DNA from 2 places in the Cellvibrio polysaccharolyticus genome. Region 1 is predicted to be linked to the other one. Evidence: riboswitches for the same ligand, from Rfam matches in the RefSeq annotation. Region 1 holds a riboswitch; the other holds the start of a gene.

Region 1 (5,512 bases):
CCGAAGCCGCCGCTGCCGGTTCCGCCCGGCGCTTACGACCACTGCTCACCACGGCATTAACCACCATCGTCGGTTTGATTCCACTGGCCATCAGCAGCGCCTTCTATCGCCCGCTAACGCTGGTAATTATCTTCGGACTCATCTCTGTGTCCATCCTTGCCTTGTTTGTTGTCCCTGCATTGTATTTGCTGCTCACACCGGCGAATGCCGGCAAAAGAGTATCGCTCGATTAAGCCCGCGCAGCGCCCGACGTATTAAATTTATACAGCCAGGCCAGGGATGGTTTGGTTGATGCATTTAAAACTCGTTAAAAATGCGACTGCATAACCGTTGGTGCTACTTGACATTAGCTTGGGTAATGAAAATCACTTGCATTTGTTTTCTGGATGATTAATATCGCTGGCTTGAACGGTAATCCGGTAAGGGTAGCGGGCGAGTTAAAAGAAAATGGTTAGTTTCCTGCCGAAGTTTTCTTCTTCTGATCAATCTTTTACATTCGTCCATACACCCTTCTACATTGGATAAAGAGCAGCATTGGGATGCTGTGTAATTTTATTTTTTGAAGAATATAAGGAAATTTTATGAGTTTTATTAAAGCATCCGGCATCAAAGTAGCTAATGGATTTTTATACGGTGTCGGTTTTATGCTGGCACTCGTAGCAATTAGTTCAGGATCTTTCTTCTATATGGAAAAGCACTTTGAAGAAGAAGCAAAGGCGCGCGATGCCGTGTGGGAGGCGGAAAGAAAAACAAGATTTCGGGAGTTTGATGAAACTGCTTTATTAGAGTTATCCGTTTCCCGTGAGAGAATTAATTCGCAGGAGTTTACCTTGTTAGGTACGATTGAAAACAAAGGTGATGCCAGTTGGTCTGCTGTTGGCATCAAAGCCGAGCTTTTTAATGAGGCGGGTGAGTTTATTGAGGAATGCAGCGAATATGTTACCAAGCTGTTACGCTCTGGTGAAACTATCAATTTTAAAATGTCTTGCGGCCACCCCATAACTCTTCAGTTGAATGACTATAAATACTACAAAATTTCTGTTGTCGATGCTCATTATCATCGACAATAATATGTGGCTTATCTGTAATCAGTTAAATATCAGCAAAAATCATGGACGTAACTCTGCGGGATGCACAGGAGAGTGATGTAGAATTTTTACTTCGCTTGCGCAATGCCACGATGAATGAGCATATCCTGCGAGAAGGCATTGACGTGTCGCAAGATAACCACCTGGATAGAGTTCACTTTCATTTTGAGTCTGCGAAAATCATTCAGGCTGACAATAAGGATATCGGGCTATTTAAAGTACAGAGAGATTCCGCGCCTTGGGATTTGATCCAGATACAGCTGCTGCCTGAATATCAGGGGCGCGGCATCGGGCGAGATTTGATTGCGAGATTACAGAATGAAGCCCGGTTATCGAAGGTTTCAATCGTATTAAGCGTTTATAAAAACAATCCTGCTTTTAAACTCTATTCTGCACTGAACTTTGTTATTGACTCGGAAACAGAGAAAACCTTTGAGATGAAATGGTCGTGCTTTTAAGCACGACCTTAAAGTCCGTCAGTTTTTCACCAGCCCGCCATCAACCACCAGATTTTGCCCGGTAATCGCACGCGACCAGGGCGATGCAAAAAACAACACTGCATCAGCAAACTCTTCCGGCGTGGTTACCCGGCGCAACGGCGTGCTGGCTGCAATAAAATCAAATACCGCTTCCGGTGTTGCTGCTGATGCATCGGTGGTGCGCAACAATCCGCCGGACACCATGTTCACGGTAATACCACTTGGCCCCAGATCCTGCGAAAGCGTGCGAGTTAGTGATAGCAGGGCAGCTTTGGCCGCGGTGTAATCGTGGTAGGGCACAACGGGGTTTTGAAACAGGTTGGTGCCAATGTTAATAACCCGACCAAACCCTTTTTCACGCATACCGGGCAAGGCCGCTTGCACCGTATTAAGCGCACCGCGAACAACACCTTCAAATTGCTGATGCAAATCTCCCCAGCTCAATGCATCCGCGTGAGGGCGGGCATCGCCATTAAACTGAAAGGCGGGCAGGGCATTATTGACCACCGTGGTAACACGCTTTTTAAAATGCTGTTCCGCTTGTTCAATCATTTTCGCAACGGCGCTGGCATCACTGACATCTGCCTGAATCGCCAGCGCACGGCCAGGTGCTTCATGGGCAAGTTGCTCTGCGGCGGTGCCGCTATTCAGATAATTCACAATTACGCTGGCACCATGACCAAGAAATGCGCGCGCAATGTGTGCACCCAGCCCACGGCCAGCGCCGGTGACCAGCACCAATTGTTCATCAAGAGGGAGTGAGTTTCCGGAGAGTGTGCTCATGCAATAAGTTCCGCCAAAGAAAAATCGGGACGAAAAGATGCACCGCAACCAACAGCATGGACATCCCTTCGTCAGTGTGAACTGAATCAGGTTCAACGGGTATCATCTCAGCCCTGTTCATCAGAACACCCCGTGTCAGGAAAGTCACCATATCATGAAATGCGAATGATTCGCATAAGTTCAGGCTGATACGTCATTATGATTATTGCGCGCTTGGGTCTTTGCTTGAGTGCTGGGCGATGGTCTTTATATTGCGCAGATCATCGGTTTACATTTCTTGTGGCAACCAGGCGTGGCATCTGGTTGTTATGAATGATAATCTTGCCATCTGAAACCGGTTACATGTCGTACTGAGAATGAATACAACCAATAAGAGAAGCCCTATGAAGAGACTTTGTCTGGCTGCTGCGCTGACGTTTGGCGCGCTTTCGGCCTTGCCTGCGCTGGCGTTTGATAACTTTATTACCCGCGATGGCCATCGCCTGATGGATGGCGATCAGGAGTTCCGGTTTGCCGGTATCCATGCGCCGGAACTGCATCGTATTGAAGATGACTCCCGTGGCGTGTGTGAAGCTGATCCGCGCGGTTGGGGGCAGTACTTCAAATGGCCCACCGCCGACGAGCAGGAAAACTGGATCAAGTCTCTGGTATACAGCGGCCACAAGGCCATGCGCGTGTACGTGCTCTCTATTGAAACCCCGTGGGACGCTGCCTGCGAGCGCGAAACCCATGTTCTCAAGCCGGAAACCGCTGGCGGTATGCCACGTTTGAACGAAGCTGCAATGGTGCATTATGACCGTATGATCGCGCTGGCCGACGAGCACGGTTTGCGTTTGATTCTGCCGTTTATTGACCATTGGAAATGGTGGGGCGGTCGTGAGCAGCTGGCAGCCTTTTACGATGAGCCGGAAACCGCCTTGCATGATTTGAACAGCAAAACCTACGCGGCCTATTTGCATATTATCGAGCAGGTCATTACCCGTAAAAATACCATCACCGGTCGCGAATACCGCGATGAAAAAGCCATTATGGCGTGGGAGAGTGGTAACGAGCTGAAAGACAGCACCGACGAATTTGTGCAAAAAACCGCAGCCTTTGTGAAGTCGCTGGATAAGAACCATTTATTTGTGGATGGTACTTATTTGAAAATCGTTGAGTCATCACTGGATGACCCCAACGTGGATATTATTTCCAACCACTTTTACACCACCAATAACAACAACGATCCTGAACAGGTTCATAAAGACTTGCGTGCGATTGATGCCAAAAAAGTGTATTTCATTGGCGAGTTCGGTTTGAAAGATGCCAAAGGCCTGAATGATATTATGCAAGCCGCCGTAAACGCCGAGCACAAAGGTGCGCGTGCCGCCGGTGCATTTATCTGGGGCTGGCGTGGTCACCGTCACGATGGCGGTTTCTACTGGCACAAGGAATACACCGGCCACTACAGTTATCGTTTGCCCGGTTTCCCGGAAGCTGAGGCTAACGAAGAGCAGGCGGTGGTTGATCTGGTTCGCAAGGCGCAGGCGCAAATGGCCGGTTTGAAAGAAGCCCCGCCGTTGCCGACGCCGGAAGCGCCGAAACTGCGGGATATCGCCAACCCGACGGTTGCGATTAACTGGATGGGCGCACCGTTGGCACGTACCTATCGCATTGAGCGTGCTGAATCTGAAAAAGGCCCGTGGAAAACTATTGCAGACAAGGTTTCTGATGGTAAGCTGGAGTTCGATCCGGCGCAGCAGCCGTTATTTAAAGATGACGACAAGCTGAAAGCCGGAAAAGCCTATTTCTATCGGGTGTTTGCTCGCAACGAAAGCGGCGAGTCGCCAGCATCCAATGTCGTGAAGGCAACAGTTTCCAAAAAATAAGGAACGCTTTACCGGTTCCATAAAACAACAATCCAAAACAAAATATTACGGTTATTCGGTCAGCCAGCAGCCGGAAGGGGAAACCCCTCCGGCTTTTTTTTGCCTGTAATCCGGCGGCGGATATTTTTCAGGTCGCTGGTTGTGCACGTATTGCCGGGGGTGAGTGGACGCGATAGAATTGATAACTATTCTTATTCGTGAGTTCCGGCTTGTACCGGTTGGAGTCAGATATGGCGGAGCTTAATCCGCTGAACCGCAATCAGGTTGCGGCACTTTATACTGAACACCATGGCTGGTTATTGCATTTTTTGCGCAAAAAACTCGGATGTGCAGCTCAGGCAGCAGACCTTGCGCAAGACACCTTTATGCGCGCTCTGACGCGCGATCTTTCGCAGTTACGGGAACCCCGCGCCTGGCTTACCACCGTCGCCCGCGGCATTCTGGTGAACTGGTATCAACGCCAGGCGCTGGAAAAAGCCTGGCTGGAAACCCTTGCCAGCCTTCCTGCCGAAGTGGTGCCTTCGCCGGAAGAATCCCATGTTTTGCTGGAAACGCTGCAGGAAATCGACGCCTTGCTGGACGCTTTGCCCGAACGGGTAAGGCGCGTTTTTTTGCTCTCGCAAATTGAAGGTTTAACCTATCCGGTTATTGCCGAGCGCATGCAGGTGTCTTTGGCAACCGTTAAACGGGACATGAAACAGGCGATGATATTGTGCCTTTCTGCCATGGGTGATTTGCCGGTATGAACATGGCTGCCACGTCCCAACAACAGCTGCTGGAAGAAACCGCTGAATGGTTTGTGCGCGTTCAGGAGCGCCCGTTAAGTGCCCGCGAGCAGCAGGCCTTTCATCATTGGCAGGCGCGCAGCCCGGCGCACAGAGCAGCCTGGCAGCGGGTAGAAAATTTACTCGCCAGGCTGGACAGTGTGCCCGCCGGCCTGGCAATGCCAGCACTGGATAGACCGGTTGATGAAGAGCGCCGGGCCCTACTTACCCGGATGGCAATACTGGTTTTGGCAGTGCCGGTAAGTGGCGCGGTTGTGTGGCAATTGTCAGAGCAGAATTTTTTGCGCAGTGATCTCTACACCGGCAAAGGTGAGCGGAAAACGCAGCAATTGGCAGACGGCAGTACCCTTTGGTTGAATGCATCCAGCGCTGCCACGCTCAATATTTCAGACACTACCCGCGCAGTACATTTGCTGGAAGGCGAGCTTACGGTTCAGGTAATGCGCGCCTCGCAACCGTTGCTGTTGTCCACCGCCGAAGGTTTTTGCAAGGTATATGAAAACGCGCTG
Region 2 (5,512 bases), 630 kb from region 1:
GAGAATTCTACCCACTGATGGCGGTCAGCCGGTACCGGCGCAACGACCGGAAAATCCGCTGCCAGTGGCGCAACCTGGTCGTGGCTGCGGCCGGTGAGTACTTCCAGCGCTTCATAAGCAATGCCCAGCGCACCGCGAGCTTCGAAGGTGGCGGCGGTGGCGCTGTCATAAGCGGCCTGGGCCTCATGCACTTCGGTAATGGCGGTCAGGCCTACTTCAAAACGCTGTTGGGTTTGTTCCAGCTGGTGCTCCAGCGCATTTTCTTCGGCGATGGTGGCTTCCAGCGTATCAATCGAGCGCAGCACGTTAAAGTAAGCATTGGCCACCCGCACAATCAGGCTTTGCTGATCGGCACCGAACTGGGCTTCTGCCTGTTCGGACAGTTTGATGCCCTGCTGGTAGCTGTACCAGGAGGCCATATTAAATAAGGGCTGATCCAGAGAAACGGTCCAGCCGCTGCGGGTGCGATCACTGCTGCGGGTAACGGTGTTGCCGATTCGGTCGCGAACGTCGGAGTCACTTTCGCTATAGCTGGCGCTACCAATAACTTGTGGCAGCAGGTTGGCGCGCCCGAGAGTGCGGTATTCCTGGCCGGCTTCAAAGGCTGCCCGGTCGGCTTTCAATTGCGAATCGTTGGTCAAAGCCAGCTCGTAAATATCGAGCAGGGTTTCAGCGGAAGCGGTAATGGGCGCAAGCGCCAGACTGCTGACAAGCAGGAAAAATGTGGTTCTTTTAGAGAATATTTTCATGTGGGTGGCGTATCCGGCTAATAAAATCGTCCAATCGGTCGAGTGTAAAGGTTTGGCCATAGCGGGTCGAGATGACACTCTAACCTGAGCCGTTAAAAAGAGTAAACATGATGATTGTCATGACCTTCACCAGGGTTGTTTACCCCTATGACGCACAGCTCGGGCAAAAGCCGCGTCAGCAGCCCGGTTTTTATTGTCGACCCCTGTGCTGGCGCGCCTGTATCAAGGTGCAGCCTTGGTTATGACGCCGAACCCCGGTGAATGGATGCACCTTGTTGAAAAGAGCTGGGGCTGAAAAAAGCCCAGGCTAAAAAAGTCCGGGCTGAAAAGAGCCCGGACATCTCTGCAAAACCTTGTGTCATCTTCAGCGCGCCAGCATGAAACTGGCTACCAATAATGACAGCGGCGCCTGCCGCAGGCTGTCAGTAGAAGCTGTCGCGCATGCCTGCCTTTACAGCCTTGCCAGACTTCTCTAGACTGCCAGCCATCTTGTCGGGGTGCTATTTAGGCTGAGAAATACCCGCACACCTGATCCGGTTAGTACCGGCGTAGGGAACGAGAGTCACGAGCGTCTTTTATTACGACGTCAGATCCTGTCTGATTTGAGCTGGACTTATTGATTGTTTAATGAGCCGCTCGCTCCTGCTGTCTGTCCTGCGCCATCGTTATTCTGGAGCGGACATTGACATCCACACAACATTTTTCCGGTAATCCCTCGGTTGTTACACCGATTGCGCTCACCATCGCGGGTAGCGATAGCGGCGGCGGCGCGGGTATTCAGGCTGATTTGAAAACCTTCTCTGCGCTCGGCGTTTTTGGCTGTAGCGTGATTGCCTCTCTGACGGCGCAAAACACCCTGGGCGTGCAAGGCGTTTTGCCCATTCCTCCCGATTTTGTTGCACAGCAAATTCACTCGGTACTGAGCGATATTCCGGTGCGCGCCATTAAAACCGGCATGCTGGCCACCGCCGATATTATTGCCACTGTGCAGTCCTCCCTCGCCAATTACCCGCACTTGCCGCTGATCGTTGACCCGGTGATGGTTGCTACCAGTGGCGACCGTTTACTGGCCGAAGATGCCATGGAACAAATGCGCAAATTACTCGCCCGCGCCACGCTGATTACTCCCAACTTGCCCGAAGCGGCTGCGCTGCTGAACACCGGGGTGGTGAGCGGTCGTGATGCCATGCTTCGTCAGGCCGAAGGTTTGCTGGCGTTGGGTGTTACAGCGGTGCTACTCAAGGGCGGGCACGATGTGCAGGAACCGGAAGCGACTGATTTGCTGCTCACGGCGGCTGGCGAAGCCTGCTGGTTGAGTAAACCCCGTTTGCAAACCCGCAATACCCACGGCACCGGTTGCACACTCGCTTCGGCGGTGGCGGCAGGTCTGGCGAAAGGCCTGTCTTTGAAAGATGCCGTGACAGAAGCCAAAGATTATATCCACGAGGCCATTCGCCATTCCGATGCATTACACATCGGTAACGGCTCGGGGCCGGTGCACCATTTTTATCGCTGGCACCAGGCGTAAAAAACACAGCTTATTAAAACTATTATTTAAAGATAAAAAACCGAGGAGATGAATGATGAATGCCAAGGCGGAAAAGATTCTCAGCCAGAGCGCAGAGGTAGATAAAGCCTCGGTGCAGCCGTTTACCGGCTCGCACAAAATGTATGTGACCGGCTCACGCCCGGATATCCGTGTGCCGATGCGTCAAATTACGCTGGACGATACCCCCACCGATTTCGGCGGCGAAAAAAATCCACCGGTGCGCGTTTACGACACCTCCGGCCCCTATACCGACCCGCAGGTAACCATTGATTTGCGTACCGGTTTACCGGATGTTCGTACCGGCTGGATCAAAGAGCGTGCCGATACCGAATTACTGACCGACACCCAATCCATTTTCACCAAAGAGCGCCTCGACGATCCGAAGCTGGCGCACTTGCGTTTTAACCTCACCCGTCAGGCTCGTCGCGCTTTGCCGGGCAAAAACGTATCGCAAATGCATTACGCCAAACAGGGTATTATCACGCCGGAGATGGAATACATCGCCATCCGCGAAAATATGGCGCTGGCGCAAGCCCGTGAGTTGGGTATTTTAAAAGAGCAGCACGCCGGCATGAGCTTCGGTGCCAGCATCCCGGAAGAGATTACCCCGGAGTTTGTGCGCGCAGAAGTTGCCCGTGGCCGCGCGATTATTCCTGCCAATATCAACCACCCCGAATTGGAGCCGATGATTATTGGCCGTAATTTTCTGGTCAAAATCAACGGTAATATCGGCAATTCTGCGCTGGGTTCTTCTATTGAAGAAGAAGTGGAAAAGCTCACCTGGGGCGCCCGTTGGGGAGCCGATACGGTGATGGATTTGTCCACCGGTAAAAATATTCACGAAACCCGTGAGTGGATTATCCGTAATTCCCATGTGCCGATTGGTACCGTGCCTATTTATCAGGCGCTGGAAAAAGTAAACGGTGTTGCGGAAGATCTGACCTGGGAAATTTTCCGTGATACGCTGATTGAACAAGCCGAGCAGGGCGTGGATTACTTCACCATTCACGCCGGTGTCTTGCTGCGCTATGTACCGCTCACCGCCAAACGCGTTACCGGCATTGTGTCTCGCGGTGGTTCCATCATGGCCAAATGGTGTCTGGCGCATCACCGGGAAAATTTCCTTTACACCCATTTCGAAGACATCTGCGAGATCATGAAGGCTTACGACGTGTCCTTCTCGCTGGGCGATGGCTTGCGCCCCGGTTCTATTGCCGATGCCAACGATGAAGCACAGTTTGGCGAGCTGGAAACCCTCGGTGAGCTGACCAAAATCGCCTGGAAGCACGATGTCCAGGTGATGATCGAAGGCCCCGGCCATGTGCCGATGCACCTGATCAAAGAGAATATGGAAAAGCAGCTGGAAGTGTGTGATGAAGCGCCTTTCTATACCCTTGGGCCATTGACTACCGATATTGCACCCGGCTACGACCACATCACCTCCGGTATTGGTGCGGCGATGATTGGCTGGTACGGCTGCGCGATGCTTTGTTATGTGACGCCGAAAGAACACCTCGGCTTGCCCAACAAAGACGATGTGAAAGAAGGCATCATCACCTACAAAATTGCCGCCCACGCGGCCGATCTGGCCAAAGGGCATCCGGGCGCGCAGCTGCGTGACAATGCACTGTCCAAAGCACGTTTTGAATTCCGTTGGGAAGACCAGTTCAACCTCGGCCTCGACCCGGATACGGCGCGCTCTTACCACGATGAAACCTTGCCAAAGGAATCGGCCAAGGTTGCGCATTTCTGCTCCATGTGCGGCCCCAAGTTCTGCTCAATGAAAATCACCCAGGAAGTGCGTGAATATGCGGCCAAACACGGCACCGATATTTCCGCCATTCCGGAAGACAAGGTGATTCGCATGATTGATGTAGAAGCCGAGATGCAACAAAAGGCGCGTGAATTTGTGGAACAGGGTGCGGAGATCTACCGGAAGGTATAAGCTTTCTGCCGGATGTTTTTTCGCTCAAAACGCCAGACACTGTTCTGGCGTTTTGCATTCTGTTTCCTTGTATTGTCATAAGCCGACACCATTATGTCTTTGATCTCCCTGCCTTGCGCGCCCTTTACCGGGGCCGATGTTGAAGTGGAAAACCGCGAGTCCATGTACCGCGGTTTTTTGCGTATTGAAAAGCTGACACTGCGCCACCGGCTGTTTGCTGGCGGTTGGAGCCGGTCGTTTACCCGTGAGGTAGTGATTCGCGGTGCGGCGGTGGGCGTGCTGTTATATGACCCCGAGAATGATCTGGTTGGTTTGGTTGAGCAATTCCGGGTGGGTGCGCTGGCTGAAAATTCTCCCTGGTGTCTGGAAGTCGTGGCCGGCATGGTTGAAACGGGAGAAACCCCGGAGGCGGTGGCGCTGCGGGAGCTGGTAGAAGAAGCCGGTGTGGAAAATGTGGCATTGGAGTTTATCTGTCAGTATTTTCCAAGCCCCGGCGGTACCGATGAGCGCATGCATCTTTTTTGCGCACAGTGTAATCTGCAAAATAGAGAAGGCGTATTTGGTCTTGATGACGAAAATGAAGATATACGTTTTCATGTGCTGCCCGCCGATCAGGTGATGGCAGCATTAACCGGCGGTCAATTTAATAATGCCGCGGTATTGATTTGTTTATTGTGGTTGAGTCTCAACCGCCAGCGTTTGCAACAAGCAGTCGGCGCCGCCTGAGTCGGTGTACAGAGAGGTTGTATGGGGTTTGTAAAAACACGTTATCGGGTAGACTTTCCACTGCAAATGGCAGAGTGCGAAGCCAATTACCATCGCTTGCTGAAACTGATGCACGGGCAACCGTTGCGCGAAACCTGGCAAATCGCACTGGCTGCCGGCATGGCGGATCAGTGTTTGCAAATTCGTATTGTTGAAAAATCCCGCTACACCACCACGGTGCAAATTGAACAACTGTCGATCCGTTTACCCAACGCCGTGGATTGGTTACAACTGCCAAAACTGACGGTGCGCTTGTATCACGATGCGCGGTTGGCAGAAGTGCTGGCATGGGAAAACCACAAGCGTGTGCGGCCGCGCTATGAGTATCCCAATCGGCAAATGTATCAGAGTGATGAAAAGTTGCAGATAAATTGCTTTCTTGGCGAGTGTCTGGCGCTGTGTCTTGAGCAGGGTTACAGTCTGGAAAATCCGCTGACGCTTTCCTGCAACGGTTAGTGGATGAGCCGTGTTTTCAGCCCTGGTGACCGCTTCGGGGCGCTAATG

What was found. Region 1 has a riboswitch for thiamine pyrophosphate ahead of C4F51_RS13425 (3-oxoacyl-ACP reductase). Riboswitches for the same ligand answer to the same signal wherever they lie in the genome.
Region 2: it holds a riboswitch for thiamine pyrophosphate, as region 1 does, so the genes downstream of both, thiD (bifunctional hydroxymethylpyrimidine kinase/phosphomethylpyrimidine kinase) here and C4F51_RS13425 (3-oxoacyl-ACP reductase) in region 1, are expected to answer to the same signal.

The regions. Positions count from the first base shown of each region.
Region 1 is NZ_PRDL01000001.1:3,157,221-3,162,732, reverse strand. It holds gene C4F51_RS13440 (efflux RND transporter permease subunit) at 1-233, shown strand, start outside; gene C4F51_RS13435 (FxLYD domain-containing protein) at 582-1,070, shown strand; gene C4F51_RS13430 (GNAT family N-acetyltransferase) at 1,112-1,546, shown strand; gene C4F51_RS13425 (3-oxoacyl-ACP reductase) at 1,565-2,350, opposite strand; TPP riboswitch at 2,397-2,493, opposite strand; gene C4F51_RS13420 (cellulase family glycosylhydrolase) at 2,734-4,218, shown strand; gene C4F51_RS13415 (sigma-70 family RNA polymerase sigma factor) at 4,449-4,964, shown strand; gene C4F51_RS13410 (DUF4880 domain-containing protein) at 4,967-5,512, shown strand, end outside.
Region 2 is NZ_PRDL01000001.1:3,788,598-3,794,109, reverse strand. It holds gene C4F51_RS15985 (TolC family outer membrane protein) at 1-749, opposite strand, end outside; TPP riboswitch at 1,233-1,321, shown strand; gene thiD (bifunctional hydroxymethylpyrimidine kinase/phosphomethylpyrimidine kinase) at 1,432-2,277, shown strand; gene thiC (phosphomethylpyrimidine synthase ThiC) at 2,333-4,243, shown strand; gene C4F51_RS15970 (NUDIX domain-containing protein) at 4,337-4,969, shown strand; gene C4F51_RS15965 (DUF1249 domain-containing protein) at 4,991-5,464, shown strand; gene C4F51_RS15960 (MHYT domain-containing protein) at 5,481-5,512, opposite strand, start outside.